DNA from 2 places in the Tepidibacillus infernus genome. Region 2 is predicted to be linked to the other one. Evidence: predicted binding sites of a transcription regulator. Region 2 holds the regulator's gene; the other holds the start of a gene.
What was found. The regulator NrdR, encoded in region 2, represses ribonucleotide reductase genes. The targets are predictions, from matches to a motif close to AACACNATATATNGTGTT.
Positions count from the first base shown of each region.

Region 1: TEPIDINF_RS02925 (adenosylcobalamin-dependent ribonucleoside-diphosphate reductase) is a predicted target of NrdR. The motif match lies at 5,971-5,988, and genes of this name have one in related genera.

Region 1 covers NZ_JBLWFI010000001.1:568,490-583,608, reverse strand. Annotated here, with positions in the region: gene zwf (glucose-6-phosphate dehydrogenase) at 1-836, opposite strand, end outside; gene TEPIDINF_RS02935 (pseudouridine-5'-phosphate glycosidase) at 1,092-2,033, opposite strand; gene TEPIDINF_RS02930 (carbohydrate kinase) at 2,033-3,139, opposite strand; gene TEPIDINF_RS02925 (adenosylcobalamin-dependent ribonucleoside-diphosphate reductase) at 3,332-5,866, opposite strand; gene dat (D-amino-acid transaminase) at 6,204-7,034, shown strand; gene gcvPB (aminomethyl-transferring glycine dehydrogenase subunit GcvPB) at 7,103-8,557, opposite strand; gene TEPIDINF_RS02910 (IS110 family RNA-guided transposase) at 8,855-10,111, shown strand; gene gcvPA (aminomethyl-transferring glycine dehydrogenase subunit GcvPA) at 10,190-11,536, opposite strand; gene gcvH (glycine cleavage system protein GcvH) at 11,542-11,934, opposite strand; gene gcvT (glycine cleavage system aminomethyltransferase GcvT) at 11,969-13,069, opposite strand; glycine riboswitch at 13,149-13,220, opposite strand; glycine riboswitch at 13,224-13,313, opposite strand; gene TEPIDINF_RS02890 (DEAD/DEAH box helicase) at 13,467-15,119, shown strand, end outside.
Region 2 covers NZ_JBLWFI010000001.1:75,063-90,181, reverse strand. Annotated here, with positions in the region: tRNA gene TEPIDINF_RS00525 (tRNA-Leu) at 104-192, opposite strand; tRNA gene TEPIDINF_RS00520 (tRNA-Gly) at 271-345, opposite strand; tRNA gene TEPIDINF_RS00515 (tRNA-Phe) at 392-467, opposite strand; gene TEPIDINF_RS00510 (hypothetical protein) at 511-780, opposite strand; gene TEPIDINF_RS00505 (NAD(P)/FAD-dependent oxidoreductase) at 1,067-2,206, shown strand; gene TEPIDINF_RS00500 (DUF1641 domain-containing protein) at 2,228-2,644, shown strand; tRNA gene TEPIDINF_RS00495 (tRNA-Pro) at 2,726-2,802, opposite strand; gene TEPIDINF_RS00490 (YmaF family protein) at 2,853-3,191, opposite strand; gene TEPIDINF_RS00485 (hypothetical protein) at 3,765-4,061, shown strand; tRNA gene TEPIDINF_RS00480 (tRNA-Ala) at 4,049-4,124, opposite strand; gene dnaI (primosomal protein DnaI) at 4,206-5,129, opposite strand; gene TEPIDINF_RS00470 (DnaD domain protein) at 5,149-6,585, opposite strand; gene TEPIDINF_RS00465 (IscA/HesB family protein) at 6,746-7,039, shown strand; gene nrdR (transcriptional regulator NrdR) at 7,083-7,538, opposite strand; gene TEPIDINF_RS00455 (Na+/H+ antiporter NhaC family protein) at 7,712-9,418, opposite strand; lysine riboswitch at 9,552-9,728, opposite strand; gene speD (adenosylmethionine decarboxylase) at 9,838-10,227, opposite strand; gene TEPIDINF_RS00445 (alpha/beta-type small acid-soluble spore protein) at 10,525-10,755, shown strand; gene TEPIDINF_RS00440 (glyceraldehyde-3-phosphate dehydrogenase) at 10,855-11,892, opposite strand; gene TEPIDINF_RS00435 (lytic transglycosylase domain-containing protein) at 12,122-12,739, opposite strand; gene coaE (dephospho-CoA kinase) at 12,706-13,302, opposite strand; gene ytaF (sporulation membrane protein YtaF) at 13,315-13,962, opposite strand; gene mutM (DNA-formamidopyrimidine glycosylase) at 14,050-14,886, opposite strand; gene polA (DNA polymerase I) at 14,906-15,119, opposite strand, start outside.

The DNA of each region.
Region 1 (15,119 bases), 490 kb from region 2:
GAACGAAGAACCTTCACTTTCTCATCTCTGATTGTTTCAGTTTCAAGACTTATGGGTGGTTCCATTGCTGTTAATGTAAGGAGCTGCAGCATATGGTTTTGAACCATATCCCTTAATGCACCTGCTTTTTCATAATAGCCGCCTCTATTTTCCACTCCAACTATTTCACTTGAAGAGATTTGGATATGGTCAATGTATTTATTATTCCAAATCGGTTCAAATAAAGCATTAGCAAAACGAATAACCATGATATTTTGAAGCATTTCTTTGCCAAGATAATGATCAATCCGATAGGTATGTTCTTCTTTAAATACAGACGTTATTTTTTGGTTTAAATATTTTGCTGATTGCAAATCTCTTCCAAATGGTTTTTCAATCATCACTCTCTGCCATGAATCTTCATTGTTAGCCATGCCATGATCATGTAATTTTTCAACAATCAGGCCAAAATATTCAGGGGCAACAGCTAAATAATAAATCCGATTCCCCATGGTTTGATGTATTTGGTCAAGTTCTTCTAACCAACTTTTTAATAGGGGATATCCTTGGTCATCGGTAAAATCCATCTGTTGATAGTAAATCCGTTCACGTAATGTATTCCACTCAGATTCATCTAGTTGGAAACGAGAAAATTTTTTTATTGCTTCATATAGTTCGTTCCTATATTCCTCGGTCGTTTTACCACGTCTTCCGATCGTAACGACTGCAAAATGTTCTGGTAACATCTTTCCGTATTGCAAATGATATAAAGCTGGGATTAATTTCCGATAGGTTAGGTCCCCAGTACCACCGAATATGACAAAAATATTTGACAGATTTTCATTATTATTATTCAACGGTATACCCTCCAAATTAATAATAAGCACCTTTCTTTACCAATAAAAAGAAAACTTCTTACTTATTTTTTAAACACATCCTATTTTATATACCAAACTAGCCATTTTTTCCATATAATAAGTGCAAAAGACCCAAAACGAAAAAGGAAACCATATTGCCCCCCTTGCATCGTTTTAGGTCTTACTGCTAAGCAGCTACAATCCTTGGTTCTCATCCAACTAACATTTTAACAAACTAAAAACAAAAGTCAAATTTCAAGCTTTATTTAATTTTGCGTACTCAGTAGCGATAAGTGCTCCTACTTTTGCATTATGTTTTACCAATTCAATATTAGCTGCTAAGCTTTTACCCTCTGTGATTTCTTCTAATTTTGATAATAGGAATGGTGTAATTTCTTTACCAATAATCTTATTTTCTACACTTTCCTTTAAAGCATCCCTTATTTTTTGGTTAATATAGTTTTCATCTAGTGCATGTTCGGCAGGGATGGGATTAGCGATCACAATACCGCCATCTAAACCCATATTCCATTTTATGTTCATGATATTTGCCATTTCCTCCGCACTTTCCACCTGATAATCTACATTAAACCCACTATCACGGGTATAAAATGCAGGGAATTGCTTTGTTTGATATCCTAAAACAGGAACCCCTTGGGTCTCTAAATATTCTAAAGTTAAGCCAATATCAAGAATCGATTTTGCCCCTGCACAAACAACTGCTACATTGGTTTTGGCTAGTTCTTGCAGATCTGCAGAGATATCCATCGTCTCAGTTGCACCACGATGAACTCCACCAATCCCTCCTGTGACAAAAACTTTAATTCCTGCCATCCTAGCCACCAACATCGTACCTGCTACTGTAGTCGCTCCAGATAATTTTTTAGCAAGGATGACTGGTAAATCACGCCTACTCGCTTTCACTACATATTTTTCTTTTGCTAAATCCTTAATTTCTTCTTCCGTTAACCCAACTTTGATCACTCCATTGATAATTGCGATCGTTGCTGGAATTACACCTTGCTCTCGAATTATCCGTTCTACTTCTAAGGCTGTCTCTACATTAGCTGGATAAGGCATTCCATGCGTAATAATAGTTGATTCTAATGCCACAACTGGTCTTCCCGAAGCTAATGCATCCTTCACTTCCTCTTTGATGTGTATTTGTTTCTTTAAAAAATCAATTTTAGTCTCCACTAGAAAATCTCCTTTTTTAACTGTTCTAAAATGTGTATGTTTAGATCATGGACAACGGTTTCTTCCCGTTTAAGAGTGATTGCTGCCATAGTATGGCCATATTTACATGCCTCGATAAGCTCTTTATCATTTACTAAACCATAGATAATCCCGGAAACAAAAGCATCGCCAGCTCCTGTCGTATCTTTCACATCAACCTTAGGACTAGGAAGGAATTCCTGAATTTCAGGTGTGGCCACAAATACCCCTTCAGCACCTAAAGTAATTACGACTTGCTTTACTCCTTGAGAAAAAAACTCGTATACTACTCGGTTAAGATCCGTTTTACTTTTTATTGTAATGCCAGTTAGGATTTCTGCTTCTTCCTTATTTGGAGTAATTAAATCTAAGTCCTCTAAATATCCTTTTAATTTTTCGGCTTTCTTAGCAGATACTGGGTCGATAACGATCATCGTTTCCTTGTCTTTGAGCCAATGAATAAGAGGTACTAATGTAGACTGAGGAAGATTCGTATCTAGAAATACGATCTTTGCTGTAATCAATTTTGGATAAAGGTTTTGTAGAAACAGTTCGTCCATTCTCTCCATAATTTGCATATCTGAGATGGAACCAACTTGTTCCCTATTTTCATCCAGAATGGATAGGTATTTCCCTGTTCTCTCATTAGCTAATCGTTCAATATATTGAATGTTGACACCCGCTTTTTGTGTTACATCCAATAGCCAATCCCCTTCTTCATCACGTCCAACAACGGTAAAAAGAAATGTAGACAACTGAAGCTTTGCAAGATTCTCTGCTACATTCCTTGCAACACCACCTGCTGTACGATAGACTTTTCCCGGATTACTACTTCCTTGTCTGAATGACCCATCAGCAATTCCTTTAATATCCACATTTGCCCCACCAATTACAGCAATTTCATTCATTCTCTCATTAAGAATATATCCCCTTTGCAAGATTCCTTTTTTGCTCAACCTCGCAAGATGGCCTGCAACAGAAGATCTTGCTAGTCCAAGTTGATTTGCAATTTCCTCTTGCTCTATAAAGGGATTTTTACGCAGAATTTCAATAATTTCTTTTTCCTTTGAAGTTAGTTGATTGATCATCACATCACCAAACTTAAGTTTTATGATATAACTTTTGTTTTATCTTAGCATAAAATACCTTTATGATGCAACAATTTTCGATTCAAATATTATAATTGGTATCATTAAAGTACAAAACGAGCTTGATTATTTACAAGCTCGTTTCTTTCTGTGATTTTTTTTGTGAATTCTCCTGCAAAAGAAGATGTTCTATTATGAACAACGGGTATATCCACAAGTAATACAATGCTTACAGCCTTCTTCGTTGACTAAAGAAGCTGATCCACAAGTTGGGCATAAATCTAATCCATCAGGCACTGCATCATCAGTAAAATCATGGTCATGATCAAACGAACCAATTCCTTCATGATCAAGATGTCTATTTAAGACTTGTTGCTCTGATGAAGCAGCTATAGAATCGTCGGATTCTTCTCCATCAATATGCATCTCTAACGCTTTTGCTACTGCATCAGCAATTGATTCAACTCGATTTGGTCCAAATCCAACTGCCCCTGAACCACCAATGCCTTTTAGATGTTTGATCAATAAACGTGCCTTATTACCATCTGGAATTTCCCCGAAGCGTAAAAATAGTGTTGACACTCTTCCCAAAGCTTCAGACATGGCGAAGACATCACTACCTGCTTTTCCTACATTAACAATCACTTCAAAAGGTTTACCTTCCACATCATTGATGGTGATATAGGCTTTACCTAACGGCGTATTCATTTTATAGGTTGCACCTGTTAATTTTTTTGGTCTACGACGATATTCTTTTTCAGGTTTATGATCTAATTGTTGTTCAACTTCTGGTTTTACTGCATCTTTTTCTTCCTTTTTCTCAGTTGAAAGTACTTGCACATCACGGCTTCCATCACGATAGATGGTTACTCCTTTACAACCTAATTCAAAGGCATATTCATAAAGTTTCTTAGTATCCTCCACCGTAAAATCTGCTGGTGCATTTGCGGTTTTACTAATGGAAGAATCTACCCATTTTTGAATAACAGCTTGTACACGGATATGGTCTTCAGCAGAAAGTTCCATTGCACTTACAAAATAGTCAGGAAGATCTTCACCAGGATGCTGGTCTAACCATTCTTTTGCAATCGGTACATATTGCTTGTCCAAACCTAATCGACTTTGACGAACATATTCAAAAGCAAAGAAGGGTTCAATCCCAGTAGATGTTCCAACCATGGTACCTGTACTACCTGTAGGTGCTTGAGTAAGAACAGTAACGTTTCTCATCCCTTTTTCTAGGATCGCATCTTTAACTTCGTCATCAAATTGTTGGACAAAAAGACTTTGTAGGAATTTTTCTTTATCAAACATTGGGAATGATCCCTTTTCCGCCGCAATTTCCGCTGAAGCTAGATAGGCTCGTTTTGCAATAAAGTTGTATAGTTTATCTAAGAATGCTAAGGATTCTTCACTACCATAACGAATCTTTAATTTGATGAGCATTTCAGCTAAGCCCATACTACCTAATCCAACACGACGTTCATTTAACTGATTTTTTTTATTTTCTTCAAAATGGTAAGGTGTAGCATCAATTACGTTATCTAAGAAACGGACAGAGATTTCAACAGTTTCTCCGAGAGCATCCCAATCCACTTCTCCATCTTTTACAAATTTGGCTAAATTGATCGAAGATAGATTACATACACCCCAAGCTGGTAAACCTTGTTCCGCACAAGGATTCGTACTAATGATTGGATTAAAATACCAACTATTAGACATTTGATTATAGTACTCCATAAAAACAATACCAGGTTCTGCCGATCGCCAAGCAGACTCAATAATGGTATGCCAGATTTCTCTAGCCTTTAATGTTTTATATACTTTCACGGATTTACCGAGTTCTTTCCATTTTTGGAGATTACCATCCCAAACTTCATCATATTCAGGATCACTTGTATCAGGGAAAACTAATTCCCAATCTAAATCTTCTTTTACTGCCTTCATAAAATCGTTACTTACAGCTACAGAAAGGTTAGCATTTGTGATTAGATCCATTTCTTGTTTTACGGTAATAAATTCTAATAGATCAGGATGCCAATCATTTAACATGAGCATTAAAGCTCCACGACGCGAGCCACCTTGTTCAATTAAACCAGTAGTATAGCTAAACAATCCACCCCAGGAAACAGCTCCACTGGATGAACCATTCACCCCTTTTACAACTGCTCGACGTGGTCTTAAAGAAGATAGGTTAATACCAACTCCACCACCTCGTGACATAATTTCTGTCATCTGGCTTAGCGTTTCCATAATTCCACCACGACTATCCTTGGGTGAAGGAATAACATAACAGTTGAATAAAGTTAATTCATCACTCGCTCCAGCCCCTGCAGCGATCCTGCCACCGGGAACTAATTTCCAATCATCTAATACATGGCGAAACTTTTCTGTCCATTCTTGTTGTTTTTTAGGTTTTTCAACAGAAGCAATCGCTTTTGCTAAACGGTCCCACATTTTTTCAGGTGTTAACTCCAATGGTTTTGTAATTTTGCTTTGTTCGGTTTCTATAACTTGTCCACTTCTTAAACCAACCGTAATCGTCAAACCATCAATCGAAAGGACTTCACCTACTTCTTTTTGTGGGAACTTTGGATCATCTTTTGTTAAAACTAATACAGTATCCCCTACATTTACTTGTTGATCAGTGACGTCCTTTAATGCATAGCGATCCAGGAAGATTTTTTCGCTTAATCCTTCTAAGCGTGTTTTCTTATCATTTTCCATTGATTGTTTCACTCTCCATCTTTCCTAATATTTCTCCTTATACATCTCATTATGTATGATCTCTTTGCTGAAATATCAATATATATGAGGTTTTTTCATTATACAACACTATATCTAGTATTTCTAGGAATCAAAAGTCCTAAAAAGTAAGAATATCAAATGAATAACATGGCCTAATTTTAATTTGCTTCCTTATTCTTAGGTATTAAAAAAATCTAAAAAAATCAATAAATACTAAATCCCATTCTTCTGAGTTCATGTTACAATAAGAGTATTAACAACTTGAAGCTCCATCTTAGTTATAGAAAAATACACTTTTAGAATTGGAGTGACTTCAATGATTCTTATGAATGATCAATTTATTACAAGAGGGGAGGCTCACATCGATATAGAGGATCGTGGGTATCAATTTGGGGATGGAATTTATGAAGTGGTTCGAGTTTATGATGGCAAACCATTTCGTTTTGATGATCATTTAATTCGATTTGAAAGAAGCGCAAAAGAATTAAGTCTTTCTTTACCACTCTCTTCAGAAGAAATTAAGTTAAAGATAACACAATTAATTGAAATGAACAACCTTCAAAACGGTATTGTTTATTTTCAGACAACTAGAGGTGTAGCGACTAGAAACCATGCATTTCCTACTGATTCGACATCGGTACTAACTGCATATACAAAAGAAATGAATAGACCTTACGAAAAATTGCAAAAAGGGATTAAAATTGTCACAATTGAAGACATTCGTTGGCTACGTTGTGATATAAAAAGTCTTAACCTATTAGGTAACATTATGGCAAAACAATATGCCGTTGATCATCAGGCCTATGAAGCAGTACAAATTAGGGATAATATTGTGACTGAAGGAAGTTCATCTAATTTCTTTATCGTAAAGGACGGTAAAATCCTCACACATCCGGCTAATAACTTTATTCTAAAAGGAATTACAAGATTAGTGATTGAAAAAATTGCTGATAAAATTGGTATCCCCTTTGTAGAAAAAGAATTTAATCTCAAACAAGTCTACCAAGCTGATGAGGCCTTTGTAAGTAGTACAACAATGGAAATCATGCCAATTAACCAGATCAACGATAAAACGATCACCAATTCTCCAGGATCTATTACTAAAGCATTACAAGAAGAATTTGAAAAATTAATCAAGTTGAATTGACAGAGTGACATACAAATAAACAAAGGACCCTGTATCTTACAAGGTCCTTTGTTTTTTTCGATTATTTTTTATTTTGTATATCTTAAGATTGGGTTTCTAGCAGCTGTGACTTCATCTAAACGGCCAACAACCGTCGTATGAGGTGCTTCTAATACCTTTTCTGGGTCTACTTCTGCTTCTTTTGCGATTTGGATGAGTACGTCGATAAAAGAATCTAATGTCTCTTTACTTTCGGTCTCCGTTGGTTCAATCATTAAACATTCTTCCACGATAAGTGGGAAATAGATGGTTGGTGGATGAAACCCAAAATCTAATAATCGTTTTGCAATATCTAGTGTACGAACACCTAGTTTCTTTTGCTTCTTACCAGACAATACAAACTCATGCTTACAATGTTGTGAGAATGGTACATCATAATAATCCTGTAATCTTCGAAGCATATAGTTTGCATTTAATACTGCGTTCTCTGCTACTGCTTTAAGTCCATCTGGTCCCATTGTACGGATATAGGTATACGCCCTAACAAGAATTCCAAAATTACCATAATATGATTTCACGCGACCAATAGATTGAGGAATATTATAATCTAAATAATATCGATCCCCATCCCTTGCAACCATCGGTTTTGGTAAGAATGGTTCTAATATCTTTTTAACTCCTACTGGTCCAGCACCAGGGCCACCACCACCATGGGGAGTTGAGAAAGTTTTATGAAGATTCAAATGTACAACATCAAATCCCATATCCCCTGGACGTGTGATGCCTAAGATCGCATTCGCATTTGCTCCATCATAATAAAGCAATCCACCTGCTTCATGTACAATTCTAGCAATTTCCACAATATCTTTTTCAAATAAGCCAAGGGTGTTTGGGTTTGTAAGCATTAACGCCGCAGTCTCATTACCAACAGCTTGTTTCAAAGCTTCTACGTCTACATTACCAAATTGATTAGATTTTACAGTAACGATTTCAAATCCTGCTACTGTTGCAGATGCTGGATTCGTTCCATGAGCAGAGTCAGGAACTATCACTTTATTCCGTTGATGATCACCACGGTTTTCATGGTAGGCACGGATCAGCATAAGTCCTGTCCATTCACCATGAGCCCCTGCTGCAGGTTGTAATGTCACCTTATCCATTCCTGTAATTTCCTGAAGTTCCTCTTGTAGGTTGTACATCAGTTCTAAAGCACCTTGAACGGTTTCCTCCGCTTGATAAGGATGAATCTGGCTAAATCCAGCATATCTTGCAACATCTTCATTTACTTTAGGATTATATTTCATCGTACAAGACCCTAGAGGATAGAAACCAGAATCAACTCCATGATTTCGCTGGGATAATTCTGTATAATGGCGCATTAAATCCAATTCTGACAATTCCGGGAATTCTGGTGGATTCTCACGGATCACTTCTTTTGGAAGTAATTCATCAATTGGAATCTCTGGTATATCTAATTCAGGCAAGCTATAAGCAACTCTACCTGGTTTGCTCAATTCAAATATGAGGGCTTTTTCTTTTCTCATAATAACCTCCATTCCGCCGCTAGCGCTGGCGGCACAAATAGTAATGAAAAATGGTGTGCGGCTTTCACCACTTTGCTATGATTAACTTAAGGAGAAGATATACTACAAAGCACGGCGAGGTGAGTCGTAGATTACTTCTCAGTTCAAAACAGTATAATAACCAGTGTAAGAATCATCTTTCAAGCACAAATAAGTGGTTCTATAAGACCGCACGCTAATCATTGTTTTAGCTCTTTGTTAAATGTGTGATGGTTCAGTCAATGTCTTCTTCCTCCAATTATGAAAGGAGGCTGTGCCATGAAAGTTGTTTATCCTATCTGTTGCGGTGTCGATGTGCATAAGACTTTTCTCGTCGCCACAATTATTACTTCACAGGGGATTACCCCTCATTATTCAAAAAAGAGATTTTCTACTTTTAACAATTCCATTCTTCAATTCAAGCAGTGGCTGATTGATAACAACTGCTATGATATGTGCATGGAATCGACCGGGAAATATTGGGTTCCTGTCTACAATCTTTTGGAAGATACCATCCGTATGACTGTTGCTAACCCCAAATGGGTGAAGGCTGTAAAAGGAAATAAGGATGATAAAAAAGATTCTAAGTGGATTGCTGACCTTTTCCGCCTTGGTTTAGTACCAGGAAGCTATATCCCTAATAAACCAGTCCGTATTCTTCGTGAATACACTCGCTACCGTTCTAAACTTGTTTCTTGTAGAAGCAGTGAAAAGAACCGTTTTCAAAACGCTTTCACAGTCTGTAATGTAGCCCTTGATGCTGTCGTTTCCGACATGTTTGGCAAATCTGCCACTTCCATCACGGACTATCTGATTTCCTCTGATACCTTTGACCCGGAATACTGTACTTCTCTTCTTCATAAATCTTTGAAAAAAAAAGCAGATAACGTGGTTGAATCTATTGAAGGATACCAAATGACTCAGGAACAAAAAGAACGTATGATCATGGTTCGTTCTCACCTCGACTTCGTAACCAATTCGATTGCTGAACTGGACGAAAAACTGGATAAGTTGGTCGAACCTTATGAAAGTGCCATTAACCTTTTATGTACCATTCCCGGAGTTAATAGAGCATCTGCAATCACCATTATCTCCGAGATTGGTACAGATATGTCTCAATTTGCCAACTCCAAGCGTTTGTGCTGCTGGGCGGGACTAACACCTGGCAATAATGAATCTGCTGGTAAGAAGAAATCTGTCCGTATTACACGTGCCGGTGTATACCTCAAACCTGCATTGGTACAAGTTGCCCATGCAGCCGTGAAATCGGATAAGTCTCCTTACTACAAAATCAAGTACGAACGCATTTCTAAAAGGAGAGGCAAAAAAAGAGCCATAATCGCTATTGCAAGGATGATACTCACCGCCATATACAATATGTTTGTTACTGGCGAAGTGTGGAATCCAAGCGACTTGTATAAAATTGATATGCCACAAGAAATGCAGGACAAGCAGAAAGAGAAAGCTATTAATCAGGCAATAAAACTCCTAATTGCCCAAGGTATAATAAAGGCTTCTGACATTTCTGTAGCTTAAAACCAAAGCTTGATTTTTTTTAGGTCTTTAAAGACCTTAGTTTGCTGCGCCCTTTTTTACCAAATTTAAGCTTATTTTTCACGCTAATCCCTCCAATCTTGCTGCGAATTGATCAATTTGTTCTTTTGTTTTGACCTCAGTTACAGCAACAAGCATGATACCTTCTAATTCGGGATAGTCTTTACTTACATCATAACCGCCTATGAAATGATCTTGTAATAAGGCCTTATTGATTTCAGAAACAGGTTTAGGTAGTTTAATTGCAAATTCATTAAAGAAAGGAAGGTGAAATGCAGGCTCTACTCCATTGATAGAAGTTAGTACTTTATATGCATAATGAGCTTTTTGAAGATTTTGTTTTGCCACTTCTTGAATTCCTTGTTTTCCCATGGTATTCATATATACAGCAGAAGCTAGTGCCATTAATGCTTGGTTTGAACAAATATTCGAGGTTGCTTTTTCTCGTCTAATATGTTGTTCACGTGCCTGCAGGGTAAGAACAAAACCTCTATTCCCTTCATCATCAACCGTCTGGCCAACGATTCTTCCAGGCATCTTTCGAATTAACTTTGAATTTGTTGCAAAGAATCCAACATGCGGTCCGCCAAAGGAGGCTGGAATTCCCATTGGCTGGTTATCACCAACAACTACATCTGCTTTATATTCTCCTGGAGATTTTAAGATAGGTAATGCCATTGGATTGGCACTTACAATGAAAAGGGCTTGGTTTTCATGAGCAACTTTTTCAATGGTTTTAAGATCCTCGATAAGGCCGAAAAAGTTCGGGTATTGAACAATCACCGCTGCAGTATCTTGATCGATTCTACTCTTTAACTCAGCTAAATCTGTAACCCCATCTTTTATGTTTACTTCGACCACATCTAAATTATGACCTTTGGCACTCGTTTTTAAAATGGTTCTTGCTTCTGGATGGACAGCGCGAGATACAATAATTTTTTGACGACGGGTAGAGCCTGCAGCCATTGCTGCAGCCTCTGCTAAAGATGTAGCCCCGTCATACATTGAAGAGTTCGCTGCTTCCATCCCTGTTAACTCCGCTATCAATGTTTGAAACTCAAAAATCCCTTGTAATTCCCCTTGGCTAATTTCTGGCTGGTAAGGAGTATATGCTGTATAAAATTCTGAACGAGAAATAACGTGATTCACTACACTTGGAATAAAATGATGATAGACTCCCGCACCTAAGAAACTCGGGTAATCATTCATCGTAATGTTTTTATGCGCTAATTTAGACATCAAATGAGTTACATCTTGTTCAGATAAAGCTTTTGGGATATTTAGTTCCCCTTCAAAACGGACAGTTTGTGGGATATCGGCAAATAAATCCTCTACCGATTCAACCCCAATGGCTGCCAACATCTCTCTTTGATCTTCGACAGTGTTTGGGATATATCGGAATTTCATTTAAATTATTCCTCCTCTTTAATAAAGGCCTCATATTCCTCCGCAGACAACAATTGATCTAATTCGGATGGATTACTAAGTTCAATCACAACCATCCATCCTTTTCCATATGGATCTTCGTTAATCACTTCAGGTGCATCTTCTAAGTCCTCATTTACTTCAACAACTTTACCAGAAACTGGTGTGTATACATCAGAAACAGCTTTTACTGATTCAACAGAACCCATGGTTTCGTTTGCTGATACATCGCTACCTTCTTCTGGAACTTCAACGAAAACAATATCACCTAAAGAGTGTTGAGCATAATCAGTGATGCCCACTCTTACTTTGTTTTCGCCTAGCACTTCAACCCATTCATGTTCCTTGCTGTACTTAAGGTTTTGTTTTAATTCACTCATCAAAAATACCTCCCACATCAATTAAATGATTTTTTTACTTGCTCCTTTTATAAAAAGGAGTTTTAACAATTTTAGCCTTTAACTTTTTGTTTCTAATCTCCACAAATACCTCATTACCAATATCTGCATGCTCTTTCTTAATCAAAGCAAGTCCGATATTTTTTTGTAAGGTAGGAGATTGAGTTCCGGTCGTGACTTCACCGATCACTTCATCGCCAACATAAACTAAGTAGTGAGAACGGGGAATTCCACGGTCGATCATTTCGATTCCGACTAATTTTCTTTGTGCCCCATGCTCTTTCTGTTCTGCTAAGATAGCTTTTCCAATAAAGTCACCCTTATCCAATTTTACAAAAAAACCTAACCCTGCTTCAATAGGAGATATGTCTTTTGAAAGTTCTTGCCCATAGAGAGGTAGCTTTGCTTCAAAACGCAGCGTATCTCTAGCACCTAACCCACAAGGTAATACTCCCTCATCTTTACCGACTTCTAATATTTTCTCCCATAATTTGGGGGCATCTGCATTGGATAAATAGATTTCAAAACCATCTTCACCTGTATATCCTGTTCGGGAAACCATGGCTCTGATCCCCTCAATATTAGCCTCGGGAACGAAATAGAAAGGTTCAATCGAAGATAAATCAGTATCCGCCATTTTCTGTAAGACTTTCTCGGCCAATGGTCCTTGAAGGGCTAATTGAGATACTTGATCGGAAATATTTTTAATATGTACATCTCCCTCTAAATGGGATTGAAACCATTCGAAATCTTTCTCGATGTTAGCAGCATTGATAACAATTAGATAATGATCTTCAACATATCTGTATACTAATAGATCATCAACCGTTCCACCATCTGGATAACACATCGGACTATATAAAGCCTTACCATCTACTAATTTTGACGCATCATTTGTAATTATTTTTTGGATATAATTTAGTGCATCTTTCCCCTTAACTTCAACTTCACCCATATGGGATACATCAAATAATCCTGCTCTTTCTCTTACTGCCTGATGTTCATCACTAATCCTAGAGAATTGGACAGGTAGTTCCCATCCTCCAAAATCAACTAATTTAGCACCATATTTTTCGTATAGTGGATAGAGCGGTGTTCTTTTTAAACCCTCTACCATAACATCACCTCCTAAATGGATTATAACAAAATTTTTCCTTTCCATAAAAAAAAGACAGAGCGATAGATAGTTCAATCTACTCTGTCCTTTGTGCCTGAGAGTTACCTAAAAAAAGTTGCTCCTTTGGCGGCTCATAGAGCACTCTCCAGAGATGCGTCCAATAGAAGTACTTTTGCCTGAGAGATTCACCTCTTTGGCTTGCTCCTTCGGCGCTACATTTCGTAGTCTCTCCTTCTATCTTCATTCGCCCATATTTCATTTTAATCTTAGAAATATTATATCAATTAAAACTCTTACAGAATAGCATTTTATTTCATAATCCAACTTTTTCTTCATAAAAGAGAAGAATTCGTTTCATACTAAGGATTACACGAATATTTCAAAAGGAGTTTAGCCCATGAGTATGATGCAAGAAAAAATATACTCCATTGATCAAGGAAATATTACAATTCCGATTCATTTTGAACAACAATGGGTTTATGATCTGCAACAATCATTTAAACAAGACGGACCATGGGATCTATGGGAGGCTTTTCAACTTGCCTATCAAGCGGAAGAAGTGATGCAAATCAAAGATTTTAATGAACTTCAATGTTTGGCTCATCTTCCATACTTAACTCCTTTTCCCCACCAAATTGAAACCGCAAAAAAAGTATTAAATGAAATGCATGGCAGAGCCATCCTTGCAGATGAAGTAGGTTTAGGAAAAACAATAGAAGCAGGACTAATTATGAAGGAGTATTTAATCAGAGGCCTGGCAAAGAAAATTCTTATTCTGGTCCCAGCTTCCCTTGTTTTGCAATGGACAAGAGAATTAAATCATAAATTAGGAATTCCAGCTGTGGCACAAAAGAAAGAATGGATGTGGGACAAGTACGATATTATTGTGGCCTCCATGGATACGGCAAAGCGTCCACCCCATGTCGACTATGTTCTAAATCAACATTATGATATGTTAGTAGTTGACGAAGCACATAAACTAAAAAACAAAAATACAAAGAACTGGGAGTTTATCAATAAAATTAAAAAGAAATTTATTCTATTACTAACAGCAACCCCTATTCAAAATGATATGACCGAATTATATAATCTAGTCACCCTTTTAAAACCGGGTCAGCTAGGAAGATACTATCATTTTCAAAAAGAACATATGAAGGACAAAAGAAACCCTAAAAATAAAGAGATCTTACGACAAGAAATTGAAAAGGTAATGATTCGCAATAAACGCTCTGATGAAAAGATAGAAATTGAATTTCCTCAAAGAATCGTAAAAACGATACCGATTGAACTAACTGCACCTGAACGAGAACTATATGATGAAATCTCCAGCTTTGTAAGAGGATATTACCGCCAGTTAAAAGGTGATATTCAGAATATGCTATCTCTAATTACACTACAAAGAGAAATATGTAGTAGTCGTGACGCAGCCTTTATTACTCTTGTTAATATGTTTAAAAAATCAGGTGGTAATGAAGAAATGAAAAATGAAATCCTGCGGTTGGTGCAAATCGCCAAAAAGGTAGAAACTCAATCAAAAGCAGATAAAATTATTTCTTTAATCAAAGAAATCAATGATAAAGTAATTATCTTTACAGAGTACAGAGCAACACAAGAATTTCTTATTACTAAACTTAAAGAACAAGGAATTACTTCTGTTCCCTACCGTGGAGGGTTTAATCGAGGGAAAAAAGATTGGATGATGGATCTATTTCAACGAAAAGCTCAAGTGATGGTAGCAACAGAGGCTGGAGGAGAAGGAATCAATCTTCAATTTTGTAATCAAATTATTAATTACGACATGCCTTGGAATCCGATGAAAGTGGAACAAAGAATTGGGCGTGTACATCGTCTTGGCCAAACAAGAAACGTGTATATTTATAATCTTTCTACAAATCAAACGATCGAAGAACATATTCTTTATCTTCTTCATGAAAAAATTAATATGTTTGAAAATGTCATCGGTTCACTTGATGTGATCTTAGAAAAATTAAAATTAAATGACCTTGAAAATAACATCATGAAAATGATGATCGATGCAAAGGATAACGAA
Region 2 (15,119 bases):
ATCAAAAGCTACTATTTTATTTGCAATATGAAATTCATCTGATAATGATGTCATTCAACGTCGTACTCGAAAATTAATATAGTGCACTCTCTGAGTATATTAATGGTGCCGAGGACCGGACTTGAACCGGTACGGTAGTCACCTACCGCAGGATTTTAAGTCCTGTGCGTCTGCCAATTCCGCCACCCCGGCACGTTAATGGAGTACCCTAAAGGGCACAACTATATTCGCTTGCTAGAAGTAAAATCGACGTAGCTGCGCTCAAATATATGGAGCGGACGACGAGATTCGAACTCGCGACCCTCGCCTTGGCAAGGCGATGCTCTACCACTGAGCCACGTCCGCAAATAAACATTAACTTTAAATAGTTGTCCACTTTTCATTTAAAAAATGGTGGTTCGGGACGGAATCGAACCGCCGACACGAGGATTTTCAGTCCTCTGCTCTACCGACTGAGCTACCGAACCTCTTTTGAGACATCAATTATCATACCATTAAAACGAATAAATGTCAATTTAATCTTTTTTTTGACTTCATATATTCAAACGTATTCTTGCCTGTAGAATATAAACCCACTGCAATGACTCCATCATTTATTCCCTGTCTGATTGATTCGATAATTTGATGGTCTGCAAATAATAATGCATTCCCTATATTTAGCAAAACGATAAGCAATAGTGTAGTCCATGCTCTTAGCTTTTTAGGAATATGGATATAATCACTTAGAAATGGGGTTAAAGACATGGCTAAAGCTATAATAATACCCATTTCAATCATCATTCTTCCCCCCTTCAGAAAACTAAAAAGATAGCTAATATATTATATGAAAATAATGTATTTTTTCTTATGTGATCACCCATCTATTTATTTTTTTTCTCTCGCTCAGAAAAGAATGATTACTTATTAGTATTTATTAAAAAAATCATTGGAAAAATAATCGAGACTTGTATAAAATATGAGTTAGAGACATACCGCCTAAGGTATCTTTGTTCCATGTTCAATATTGAACAAAGTTTGGCCTAGGCAATTCTCTTTATAGAACCAAAGTTAAGGGAGGGTAAAAAAAATGGCTAAAAACATTGTAATTCTTGGTGGTGGAACCGGTGGAACCATGGTTGCTAACCACTTGGCAAAAGGATTAAATCACGAAATTAAAAATGGTGAAGTTAAACTTACCATGATTACAGCAGAAGAGGATCATATCTATCAACCAGGTTATCTCTTCATTGCTTTTGGTTTGCAAAATCCTGAGCATTATGTAAAAAAACAGAAGGCTTTAGTACATCCAAATGTAAACCTTGTCATCGCTGATGCAACATTGATCGACAAAGATAAAAAAGTAATCAAAACAAACAAAGGTGACTTCACTTATGATTATTTAGTCATCGGTACAGGTGCAATTCCTCGTTTCGACTTAATTCCTGGCTTACCTGAAGCTGGTGATGACTTCTATACAATGGAGGGTGCTCTTAAACTAAGAGAAAAAATCACAAACTTCCAAGGTGGTAAGATCGTTATTACACTTGGCCAACCTCATAAATGCCCAGTTGCACCTATTGAATTGTATTTAATGTTACATGAATTCTTTGAAAAGAAAGGTATTCGAGAAAAGGTTGAGCTCGTTTATACCTATCCGCTTGAGGAAGTTCATCAGGCAGTTAAGGTTGCTAAATGGTTAAAACCTGAACTTGAAAAACGTAATATCCGTTATGTTACTCAATTCGTGCCTGCAAAAGTAGATCCAGAGAAAAAGGTTCTTACTTCCAAGGACGGAAAAGAAGAATCCTTTGATCTGTTAATTTCAATTCCACCTCATCGCGGAGCAAAAGTTATCTTCGATTCTAAACTTGGTAATGAAATGGGCTTTATTCCGACTAATCAATACACTTTAAAATCTGAAGTAGATCCTTCTATTTATGTAGTTGGAGACGCAACTGCAATCCAAATTAGTAAAGCTGGTTCTACAGCTCACTATGAGTCTGAATATGTTGCTAAAAATATTGAGCAAGAACTTCATGGTCAAACACCTACTCACTTCTATGATGGAAAAGTTTTCTGTTTTATCGAAGCAGGTCTAGAAGAAGGAACTTACATTAATATGGATTATAAAAATCCTCCAAATCCAGTTCCACCATCTGCTATGATCCATTGGTTTAAACATGCATTTAACGAAATGTATTGGATGACAGCTCGAGGACTATTATAGAAAGGAAAAGGGGTGTAAAAAATGAGTGTGACAATGGAAGAATGTAAGAATACGTTAGAATTAACTGAACAAGAATTAAATACCTTAAAAGAATTAGTACAAACAATTAATACCATGAAAGAGCAAAATGTATTAAAAGATTTATTAGATTTAGCTCACTTCATTTCCGGTGCAACAAGAGCATTTAACACAGGGGCAGTAATTAAAATGGCTAATATCGCCGGGACAGCAGTAGAAACTGGAGATAGAGTACTAGCTGATTTAGGTGGCATGGAAACGATTAATAAAGTGCTAGATGCCGTTGAACAGGCAAAAGAAGATATAAAACATGATACCTCTAAAGTTGGCTTTGGCTCATTGTTAAAGCTAATGAAAGATCCAGGTGTTCAAAATGGATTAAAGTTTATGCTTGCTGTTACAAAAAATTTATCTAAGTAATTCTAACCTATAAACGACAAAGAAGGCCTTACTTAGTATGATTTAAAGTAGGTCTTCTTCTTTTTTTATGAAAGCTCATAGTGGTCGGGATGACAGGATTTGAACCTGCGACCCCCACGTCCCGAACGTGGTGCTCTACCAAGCTGAGCCACATCCCGATCAATTGTGTACTATATATTTTAAAAATGTTAAACACAATTTGTCAAGGTTAAAGATCGCCAGGCGCCGGTTGATCTACACCTCTAATACGATGCTTGTGTCCGACATTTTTTGTTGTATAGAAATCATAGTAATGAACATGCCTTCCACTGCCCACTGGAATGGCTGGACTAGAGTATGCTTCGTAATAATGTGTATGACCATTTTCAAACAAAACGTAACCTTCGACAGAATGGATATGTCCCCCATCACTAGTTAGTATTGGTGGTGAAGTAATATCTAGGCATTGATGAACATGATCTAATTCGATTGAAGTATAATCCACAGAACCATGGGTATGGTTTGGCACAAGACCTGGATAAGCATCATCTTTTCCTATTTTCTTCATTATTATCATCTCTCCTTTGTAGGTGTAAATCTCACAATACAAATACTATGTAAATGTCTAGCATTTGATTGTACTATAGCCTATTAAGGAGTATATGTTTTGTAATATTTAAGTATGGTGGAGCATAACACACCTAGAAATTAAAGAGCTGGTTTTTATGAAAAAAAATAAATAGTACGGATATCTTATTTTTACTATTATTCATGACTACACTAAATGATATTGATTTTACGAATTGGTTAGATTACGTTGCTGTTGAGAGTTTCGCTGTTTGGATTGGAATGATGATCTACAAATTGAAGTTAATGAGGAGGAAAAAAAGAAGGAATTAGAGGAGTTACGTAAAAAAACCGCCCTTATGATGATTAGGGGGCGGACATTTTCTTTTTGAGGAACAACAGCAATCATCCTTATAACTACAATAACTAAAACAGACAATAGGTTTTGTTTCAAACTTTGTTATTCTTTATTGCTTTATATGCTATAATTGTTAAAAATAAAATATTACAGTATTTGAGGAGAGCTTAAAATTGGATAATGAATAATCAAAGATTAAATAGCATAGAGAATGAAATGAAAAATATGAAATCAGAGATACAAGATATCAAATCCAACATGAACACCCAATTTGATACACTTGAAACAAAAGCATCTTATTTACAATCAGATGTTACAGATATTAAGGCCACTGTTCAACGTATCGAAGAAAGCAATCCAGAAAACGTTCATGCAATGCTTCAGACGATTAATAACAAGTTGGATCAGCGTGATGCAGACATCCAAGTTCTGAATAAACGAGTTTTTAATTATCGAAGGTTTAGATCTAAAAGCGAATTTTCTGTTATTGGTTTTATTGATGGTGGAGCATAGGGGGCTCGAACCCCTGACCTCTACACTGCCAGTGTAGCGCTCTCCCAGCTGAGCTAATGCCCCATTCTTAAGACAAAAATTATTATAGCATCCTCTTCATTTACATTCAACACTTTCAAACCTAAAAAATTCGCATCAAAGGGGTCATTCCAACATTCTTCTGTTAGGTCCATCGACAAAGTAAGGCACTGTATAATGCCGAATTCTTTCCATAATTCTTTTGGCCTTTAAGCTTTCCACTCCACCTTTATTTGAATACGCCAGATGCTCTTCTAAATCATCATAATTTAAATTAGAGGAATATAAGATAGGCAACCCTTTTACTACCCTAGCTTGTAAGATGGCTCCTAGTATTTCGTCTCTTTCCCATTGAGAAATCGTTTCTGCTCCAATATCGTCTAAGATTAGAACCTCAACCTCTTGTAAAAGCTTCATTTTTTCATTTAAGGTTTGGTCTTGGATAGAACTTTTCATTTCTCTAAAAAAATCAGGTACATAGATCATTAAAGTGGAAATTTTATTTTCTGCTAATTTCTTCGCAGTCGCTGCCAACATGTGACTTTTTCCAACTCCGAGCGGACCATATAAATAGATTCCTTTTCGTTTTTGACCAGATTGATAAAGGTCAATAAATTTTAATAATCCCATAAGGGCTTCTTTACGTCCTAACGTTTGATCAATCTCTTTAAAAGAAGCCTTCAAAACTTCCTTTGGAATATATTGGCTCTTAAATAATTGATTTTTATATTCCTCTTCTTCTTGGTTAAGTAACTTTTGGCATTTTGTTAATATACTTTGAATTTGGCCATATTCAAATTTTAAAGTCGTATAATGCCCTTTTAATAAATTTGGACAATTATCAATTCCAATGCAGAGGGAACAATTCTTTTTATCCTCGATATATTGATAAAGTTGATTTAATGAAGGAAGAATCATCTCTTTAGAGAGTTCGTTTGTTTGAAAAAGTGACTGTAATTCTGGATGTTGTTCAAAATAACGAACCCATTTTTGCTTATTAACGCTTAAGTTGGGTATTAATTCACCTATGATTTGACTTAAAGGATCCATTTTATCATCTTTCCCCTCATTAAATTTCTCCTAATTTCCTTAACAATTGATTGATTTCATCCTGACTTTCTTTATCTATAGAGTCAGTTGTATTCTCTTTCTGATGATACTTTTCTTCTTGCTGTAAAATATAATCTGGTATCTTCTCTTTCTTTCCCGACTTTGTGGAAGTAAAAGCTTTCTTGGCTGCATTCTTTGAACCTTTTTTTACCTCTTTCCATTCTTTATACAATTGATGCTCCTTCTTGGCCACATTTTGCGCTTCATTTACGGTTTTGATTTTTAGACGTTTCCAATGCCCCGCGATCTTTTCCGTTAAATTCTTAGGAAGTTTATATTCATTAGTCAACATAATATATTCTATTAATACATTTACTACTCCTGATGGCAATTGATAATCAATTAACAGTCCTTCAATTAAGTTTAAATCTGCTTCTGCTATCTTTCCACCACCTTGATATTGTTTCATTAGTTCTATAGGAGTTAAATGTTCTAATTCCCATTGATGTTGCTCTGCTTTACTAAGATTGTGGGCTGATTTCTGTTTTTTTTCATCAACCAGCTGTTCTTTTTGAACAATGACAACTTCCTTTTCAGCAAATTGAACTCGCTCTTTTACCCTTTTTCTGAGTGACTGCTTATCAATTTTTCCAGTTGAATCATAAATGGTATGATCCTTTAATAGATTGATCATGTCAGTTTCAGATAATTGATAAAGGAAAGCTAATTCATGTAAAAGTTTTTCTAAATCTGAATCGATGATTTTTTCTAAGGGATAGATGGAACTACCCATTCCTTTTATAAAATCAATATCAAGATATTTTTTCTTAATATCTAGTTTAGGTGATTGTTTTTTCTCTTCCTGATATTCGAGCGGTTGAATCAATTGCTCTATTTCAGAACCTGGTTTTATCTTGAATTCAGAGGCTAAAACAGTATCAAAAACTTCATCAAATGACTTGGTTATTTTCTCAGCAAATATGTAGTACCCATGGTTCCAATTTAAGTTTGGTGTCAACTTAGATTTTAAGGTTTGAAAAGCTGACTTCCCTAATCGATTTAACAACAATAGGCTTAAAACGTCACTCTGAAAAAATTGGATAGGATGTAATGGTGGAAATAGGGTATATTCAAAGATATGTTCATTTTTTTCAACGTGTTTATACTTTATAGTTTCTAAAAGACCAACAGCCTCCAAAACTTTTCTCGCTTTAATAATCGTTGGAAAGGAAAGCTGAAGTTGTGTCATTAAACCTCTATGCAGATTTGGTATTGAAACACCTGCCTGTCCTAAAGGAAGGTGATAAATGAAGGTTAAATATAAACTTAGAGCCTCTGTGCCAATAATGGGTTGATATAACTCAATCATGTAAGAAAATTGGGTAGTTTCGATTGAATTAGGTAATCTTATAATATAAGAATCCTGTGGTGTAATTTCATTGAAGATGTAAGACATTCTAAATCAACCCCTTTTATAAAAAGCTTATCTTTATTATACCATCACTCTAACTTAACAAAAACAACACTTGTTTCTCCAAACCAATCCATATATAATACCTTTATGGGTATTTAACTCACAACTAGATGCTTAAACATTGAGAAGGGGAGGTAATGATATGGTTTCCGTAACACCAAGTGCAAAGGATAAGCTTGAAGAGTTACTGAAAGAGAAACAAAGTAGCGCAGCAATCCGTGTATATATTGCTGGTTTTGGCTGAGGCGGTCCATCCTTGGGATTGGCTCTGGATGAGCCAAATGAAGAAGATAAAGTTTTCGAATATGAGAACTTTAAAGTGGTCGTCAATGCTAAAGAGCTTGAAAATATAGGCGATGTTGAAGTAGATTTTCGTGATTCCCGCTGGGGAAGTGGCTTTACTGTTAGATCTACTTTTGGTTCAACTTGCTCATAATATCACATTATTTAAATCCCCTCCGAATTGGAGGGGATTCTCTTCATCCTTTTCGCAGTAACTCAGAAATCTCTTGAATAAATACATTAATATCTTTAAACTGGCGATAGACTGAGGCAAAACGAACATAGGAAATTTCATCAATCTGATATAGTTTTTCCATCACCATTTCACCAATGACTCTGCTGTCAACTTCTGATTTCAAATCATTTCTTAATTCTCTTTCAATATCTGCCACCATATTTTCTAACGTTTCTAATGGCACTGGTCTTTTTTCACATGCTCGAATAAGCCCTCTTAGCACTTTTTCTCTACTAAATTCTTCACGACTTCCATCTTTTTTAATGACTAAAATGGGTGTTTCTTCTACTTCTTCATAGGTATTAAACCTTCTATTACATGAATCGCATTCTCTTCTTCTTCGTATGGATTTTCCATCATTGATCGGTCGAGAGTCTAATACTCTTGTTCCATTATAATTGCAGTAAGGACATCTCAATATTTCTCACCCCAATTTTTTCTCCCACATCTATGTGCGCTTAAGGTTGTACAAGTTATTATAAGTTTCCCTTAATTTCTTTAAAAGGTCAAGGGGAAATCCTTCCTATATTTCACCGTAAAAATGATTACTCCCACTTTTAAAAGTGGGAGTAAGGAAATTTGTCGACTATATTAATTTTCAACTGGTTTTCCTGCAAAGCGAACTAACAAGATAACACCAAGGATACCGATTGGAAGTGTAAACCAAACTGATAGTCCTAATCCGACAGGTAAATAACCTAAGAAAATAGTTAAAATAGCTATTGGAATCGCATAATCTAATTGGGTTCTTACATGATCTAAATGGTCACTACCTGCTCCCATCGAAGATAGAATCGTTGTATCTGAGATAGGAGAAACATGGTCGCCAAAAATTGCACCTGTTAATACTGCTCCTGCGCTCATGATAATAAAATTAGGGTCTGAAGATAATGCAGCTGCCAATGGAATAGTTAATGGCATTAAGATACCCATCGTACCATAAGAAGTACCAGTTGCAAATGAAATAATTGCTCCAAAAATAAAGATAATCGCTGGTAAAGCAAATGCTGGTAGGGTATCAGATAATAGACCAACAAGATATTTTGCTGTACCTAATTCTTTCATTGTACTACTTAAGGACCACGCTAATAGTAAAATAACCCCAGTGATCAAAAGAGACTTCATTCCGTTAATCCATGTTTCAATCGCTTCCGAAACGGTAAAGATCTTCTTACTAATACCCATGATCATGGCCACAATACTTGCAAAAAGAGCAGCCTGGAATAATACTACACTTGCATCAGATGATCCAAAAGTCTCACGAATGGCTGCAAAGGATAATGGACTAGATTGAATCAGTTGTTTTACAGCCTCATCCTCTCCACCCATGATCGCCATGTACCCATTGTAGTAAAAGCCACCAAAGGATAGAATCATTAAAAGCCCGATGGGAATAATTGCATTCCATATATTTAATTGGATACCCTCTTTTGGCTGAACATCTTTATCATCAGTTGCCATTGGTTTTGCTGTATCCGCTAATACTTTTCCTGTTGTTCTTGCTCGACGTTCTGCCTGATACATCGAGCCAAATTCTCTCATAAATAATGCCGTAGCTACAACAAAGACTAATAATAAAATATTATAAAATCGAAAAGGGATTGTATCCATAAAGACACCATAAGCATTGACATCTTGCCCAATTGAAGAATATGCATCTTTAATTAACCCTACTTCATAGCCAATCCAAGTAGAAACTAATGCAATACCCGCTATTGGCGCTGCAGTGGCATCAATAATAAATGAAAGCTTTTCTCTTGACACTCGTAATTTATCTGTAACAGGACGCATAATCGGTCCAACAATGAGTGAATTCGCATAGTCATCAAAAAAGACCAGTATGCCTAAAAGCCAAGTAATCACTTGTGAACTTCTTGGGGATTTTGCTTTTTTTGCTAACGATTCAGCTACCGCTCTTGCCCCACCCATCTTTGTAACTAAGGCGATTAGCCCACCAATTGCTAAAACTTGAAGGATAATTCCAGCATTCCAAGGGTCTGCTAAAGATGTCAAAATATATTGTACAACCTGAAGCAATCCCTGAAATAAGGCACCTAAAACATTATACGATGTAAGTTGTAACAAAAATGCTCCTGAAAAGACGCCGATAAATAGCGACAACACAACATTTTTTGTAATAAAAGCTAATATGATTGCAATCAATGGCGGGATTAATGTCCAAAAACCAAACTGTTTTGCATGTTCTGCGGCTTGATCGATTTCTTCTGCAAAAGCAGGCAAATGTTGAGATAATATGATGAATAAAGTAAATAAAAACACAGATATTTTGTTTCTCACTCTCTTTGCATCTCCTTTATCTATTTTAAATATGTTCGAACAAAAGCATATGATAAACAAAAAACCTTGAAGCTATATATGCCTCAAGGTTTATTATGCCCAAATAAATAAGTAATTCATAAAAAAACACTTGTTGGCAGATAGCTCTCCACAAAATACATTTTGTGACAGTTCTACATATATTTTACGCAGAACCAGCATATAACTCTTTGGGCTAAAGTTATACACTTCGGCGGTTCTTCCTTTCAGATTACCCAAAGCCCTATTGAAGATAATCTTACTCTTAAGTAACCGCACCTCTATACTTACCAGTTCATATTCGCTTATTATAATTTTTGTTCGACTTTTATATATTACTAAGTTAATGCTATTATGTCAACAGTAAAAAAAGAAGGATCAGATCCTTCTTTTTGGATAGCTTATTTGCTATACGTTTCAATTTTTGTTGGTTCAATCACGACTGGCCCAACACCACGTGGAACTTGTACAGATTCACGAGTTGTTGCTTCAAGTTGCTTCGTAATGTAATTTGCAGCAACATTTGGGTCAATTCGATCACCACAAGTATATACATCAATACTTGCATAAGAATGCTCAGGAAAACTGTGAATCGTTAGATGGGATTCTGAAATAATGACAACTCCACTAACCCCCATCGGTGCAAACTTATGAAAGGCAACTTCACGAATTTCTGCGCCAGCTTCAAGTGCTGCATCAACCATCGTTTTTTCAATAAATTTTAAATCATTTAATTTTTCAACATTACAACCCCATAATTCTGCAATTACATGACGTCCCATAGTATCCATAACGTCATCCCCCTTTTTACAATAATTCCATGCCCTCTCAAGCATGCGGGACCTACGTCATCTACCACGGGGGAAAGTTAGTCCGATGAGGTCCTAACCCTTTGAGTAGATACTGGTTCCTTAGTTATTTAAAAAGTAAATTGAATTTCACGAATTTCAGTATACTGGTTTTATCCCCTTTTTGCAAGAGAATTTTTATTTTTATTTTCATCTGCTGACACTGGAATCACTTACCTGTATTGAAACATTTGATTCTACATACAATACGATTACCAACCGATAAGGAGGTGAACAACAATGGCAGCAGGGCAAGAGCGCAGTAGCAATCAATTAGTAGTTCCTCAAGCAGGTCAAGCTTTAGACCAATTAAAATTTGAGATTGCTAATGAATTAGGAGTTCAAATTCCTCAAGACGGTTACATGGGATTCATCGCTTCCCGTGATAACGGTGCAATCGGAGGTAACATTACTCGTCGTTTAGTTCAAATCGCTGAACAACAACTTGCAGGACAAACTGTAACTAGATAATTAAATAAGATGCTCTGAAGTATTTGGAGATATGCTTCAGAAAAAAATTAACAGCACTGATAAACTCAGTGCTGTTATAGTATCTTATGCATTTCAAATTTATGCGGTTAAAACTTTATTTTTTTGTTTTTGTTTTTCTTTATCATGAAGATATTTAGCCAAATCAACTACCCGACATGAATAAGCCCATTCATTATCATACCAAGCCATTACTTTGATTTGATTTTCTCCAATGACCATTGTCGATAAGCTATCTACAATCGATGAATGATCGTTTCCTATAAAATCAGAAGATACTAGGGGTTCTTCACAGTATTGAAGGATGCCGTTTAATTCCTGCAAGCTTGCTTTCTTCAGAACCTCATTCACCATTTCAACTGTCACTTTTTTTTCAACTTGAACAACAAGATCTACGATTGATACATCAGGAGTGGGTACTCTGAGAGCGACTCCATTCAACTTTCCTTTTAATTCGGGAAGAACAAGAGACACTGCTTTTGCAGCTCCAGTTGAAGTTGGAATAATCGATTGCCCCGCTGCTCTAGCTCTTCTTAAATCTTTATGCATATTATCAAGGACTCGCTGATCATTGGTATAGGAATGAACTGTAGTCATCATTCCTGATTCAATTTTAAAATGTTGATGTAAAACCTTTGCAATAGGTGCTAAACAATTAGTAGTACAGGAAGCATTGGAAACAATATGGTGTTGCTCAGGATCATATTGATCATGATTAACTCCCATGACAATCGTAATGTCTTCTCCTTTTGCCGGCGCAGTGATAATCACCTTCTTCGCCCCAGCAGAAAGATGTTTACTCGCACTTTCCTTGTCTCTAAATTTTCCGGTAGATTCGATAACCACATCTATATTTAGATTTTTCCATGGTAAGAATTCAGGATTACGTTCAGATACGATCATAGTTTCTTTATCATTTACAAGAATCGTTTGTCCATTCACCTTTATATTTGCATTTATTTTCCCATGTACTGTATCGTATTTTAACAGATGAGCCAAAGTTTCAGGAGGGTAACTTGCATTAATTGCAACAATTTCAATCTCTGGATTTTCCATTGCCCTTCTAAAAACCATACGCCCAATACGACCAAATCCATTAATCGCTAATCTTAATGGCATATTTCTACTCTCTCCTTCACATTATAACATACTAATTTATCTTATTTACTATAATAAGTATAACATATTTAAAAAAAATAGCACTAAAATTGTTCTGTTTCAAAAAAAAAAAAAAAAGACTCAATAAAGAGCCTTCTTATAAAAAGGAGTTTGTATATTCCATAAGCAGCGACTTTTGGGAGTCCTCACAACGGAGCACGATGGAATATACAAATTTATTTATAAAATACTATATATCAAATTCAGACGAATAAATCCATTGATAGCGTTCATAAAAATGGAGAACCCTTTGTATGTAATGCCTTGTTTCTCCGAATGGAATTTGATCAATGGTTCCAGCATTCCCATCCCATATCCCATCTTCAATCCACTTTTTTACATTACCAGGCCCAGCATTATATGCAGCCATCGTATAAATTTCGTTGCCTTGAAATTGTTGATGGATATTTGCTAAATACCAACTTCCCAATGCGATATTCACCTCAGGCCTTGATAAATAATCAAGTGATTGTGGTGGGAAATTGCCTTTTTCAATAATCCATTTTGCTGTTTCAGGCATGATTTGCATCAATCCAATTGCACCTTTTTTAGAAATTTTTTTTTCATCAAATCGAGTTTCAACTTGTATGATAGACAAAATTAAGTAGGGATCAATGTCAAATTGGCGAGAATATTTGTAGATGATATCATTATATTTGATTGGATACATGAGTTGCCAAAGCCATTTTGAATTTAAACTTAAAAAAACTAAAAATAAAAGAAAAAAAATAAGAGCCGTTTTTTTGGTAAATGGTTTATTTGCCATCCTTCTTTTTAATCCAACTTTCCATACCATTTTTTTATACATTCAACAACCTGCAATTCTGTGTTGGATATGCCCAAACTATTGTCAATAACGATATCTGCCATTTCTTTTTTCAAATTCAAGTCCAGTTGCGCTCTTATTTTTGATAATGCTTCTTCTTTGGTGATCCGGTCTCGTTCCATGAGCCGACTTAACTGAATTTTTGGGTCAACATAAACAACAACAATCAAATCAAACAGTCGCTCTCTTTTTGATTCAAATAATAATGGAATGTCCACGATGACGTGATCGTATTTCGTTTGTAACTCTTTTGCTCGTTTAACGAGAGAAGCAAAGATAATGGGATGTGTGATCTCATTAAGTATTTCCCGTTTTTGAGAATCATTAAAAATAATCTTCCCTAATTTTTTTCGGTCAATCGTTTGATCTGGTAATAAGATTTCCGAGCCAAAATGATCAATAATCATTTGCCATGCTTCTTCACCAGGTTTTACAATTTCCCTTGCAATCTGGTCTACATCAATTACAGGTATTCCGTACTTTGCAAATAATTTGGATACTGTACTTTTCCCACTACCAATGCCTCCCGTTAACCCAATAAGCATCAAATCACTCCATTAAAAGATTTTAATAATCCCCATCATGATCAAAATAAGTCCAGGTAGAATTGTAAATCTTTTTAACCATTCTACATCAGAAAACAATAATCCTACCTTCATCCCTACTAATATAAAAAGCCCACTCATTCCTGCAATCATCGTAGCTGTCTTTAATGGTTCGAAACCAATTAAAGCTGCTCCTAATCCTGCACCAAATGCATCTAAGGATAAAGCTATTCCTAAAAAAGCTGCCTCCATTGTCGAAATAACCCCTGAACGGTCGATATCTGCTTTCATTGGCATCTTTAAAATTTGAATGACAAGGCCTAATTTTTTAATTTCGATCGAAATCATCTTTTTTTCTTGATATTCATTTACAGGGGTAGGGCACTCAACATCCTCATGGCTATGTCGAGTCACTTGGAAGATAGCCCAAACTCCTATACATATTAATATGATAGAACCAATCCATTTAGCCATATAAGGTGACAATACATAGCTAATCCATACCCCTAATTGCATAGATAAAAGAATCATAGAAGCTGAAAGCAATGCAATAATCAAAATAGAATATATAGGAATACGTACTTTTCTTATACCATAAGTCACACCTACACCAAAACTATCTAGACTTACAGCTAAACTTAAAATGATTAGAGAAATCATATGCACGATTGCTCTCCCCTCTCCAAAAGCTCTACATTGAAAACTTACCTTAATATCTTATGGAGTGGGCGCAAAAGGGGTGCAATGTTAGCTATTAAAATTCTTTTGGCAATTAGGACAAAAATGTGTCCCTCTTCCACCTACCTTGATTTTTTCAATTAGTGTTCCACATTGATAACATGGTTGACCTGTACGACCATAGACAATTAAATGATCTTGCATTGAACCTCTACCATAAAAGCTTTCATAAGTTCTAATCGTCGACCCACCTTTTTCAATCGCTTTTAACAAAACCTGTTTCATAGCTAGGATAAGTTGATCAATTTCCTCATCTGTAAGGGAATTACCCGTTCTTAAAGGATGGATCTTACTTAGTGCTAAACTATCATCCACATAGATGTTACCAAGACCACTTACAATTTCCTGATTTAATAAGCTTTGTTTAATCGGTGCAGATCTTGTTTTCAGTTGTTGCTTAAAAAGCTTTGGATCAAAGTTTGGATCAATCGGTTCTTGACCTAATTTTTTTAAAGATTCAAATTCTATTTCCTTACCTTTTGAGACAACATCCATCGTTCCAAACTTTCTGACATCACGATATTGAAGGATACTTCCATCAGTAAAGGTAAAAACAACATGTGTGTGCTTATCAAATTCCTTCATTTTTTCTTCATGATAAATATATTTTCCTTCCATGCGTAAATGAGAAATCATCGTTACACTATTCATATAGAATAGAAGATATTTTCCCTTTCTTCCGATACCTTCAATCGTTTGTCCTTGTAATATCCATTTAAATTCTCCGATATCACCAGGTGTTCTAATGATTTTAGGATAAAAGACATTTACTTCTTTTATCGTTTTTCCTATAATTAACATTTCCAATGATCTTCTCACTGTTTCAACTTCAGGTAATTCTGGCATAAAGAATCCTCTTTCAATCTTATTTCGCTTCGTACCACGTTTTTCCAATATTCATATCAACTTTCAAAGGAACGTTTAAGTCTAAAGCATGTTCCATGGTATCTTTGACTAAAACCTTCATTTCATCTATCTCATCAGGATGGACTTCAAAGATCAATTCATCATGAACTTGTAGTAATAAACGACTTCTTAAATGCTTTTGTTCCATTTGTTCTGCCACCTGAATCATCGCT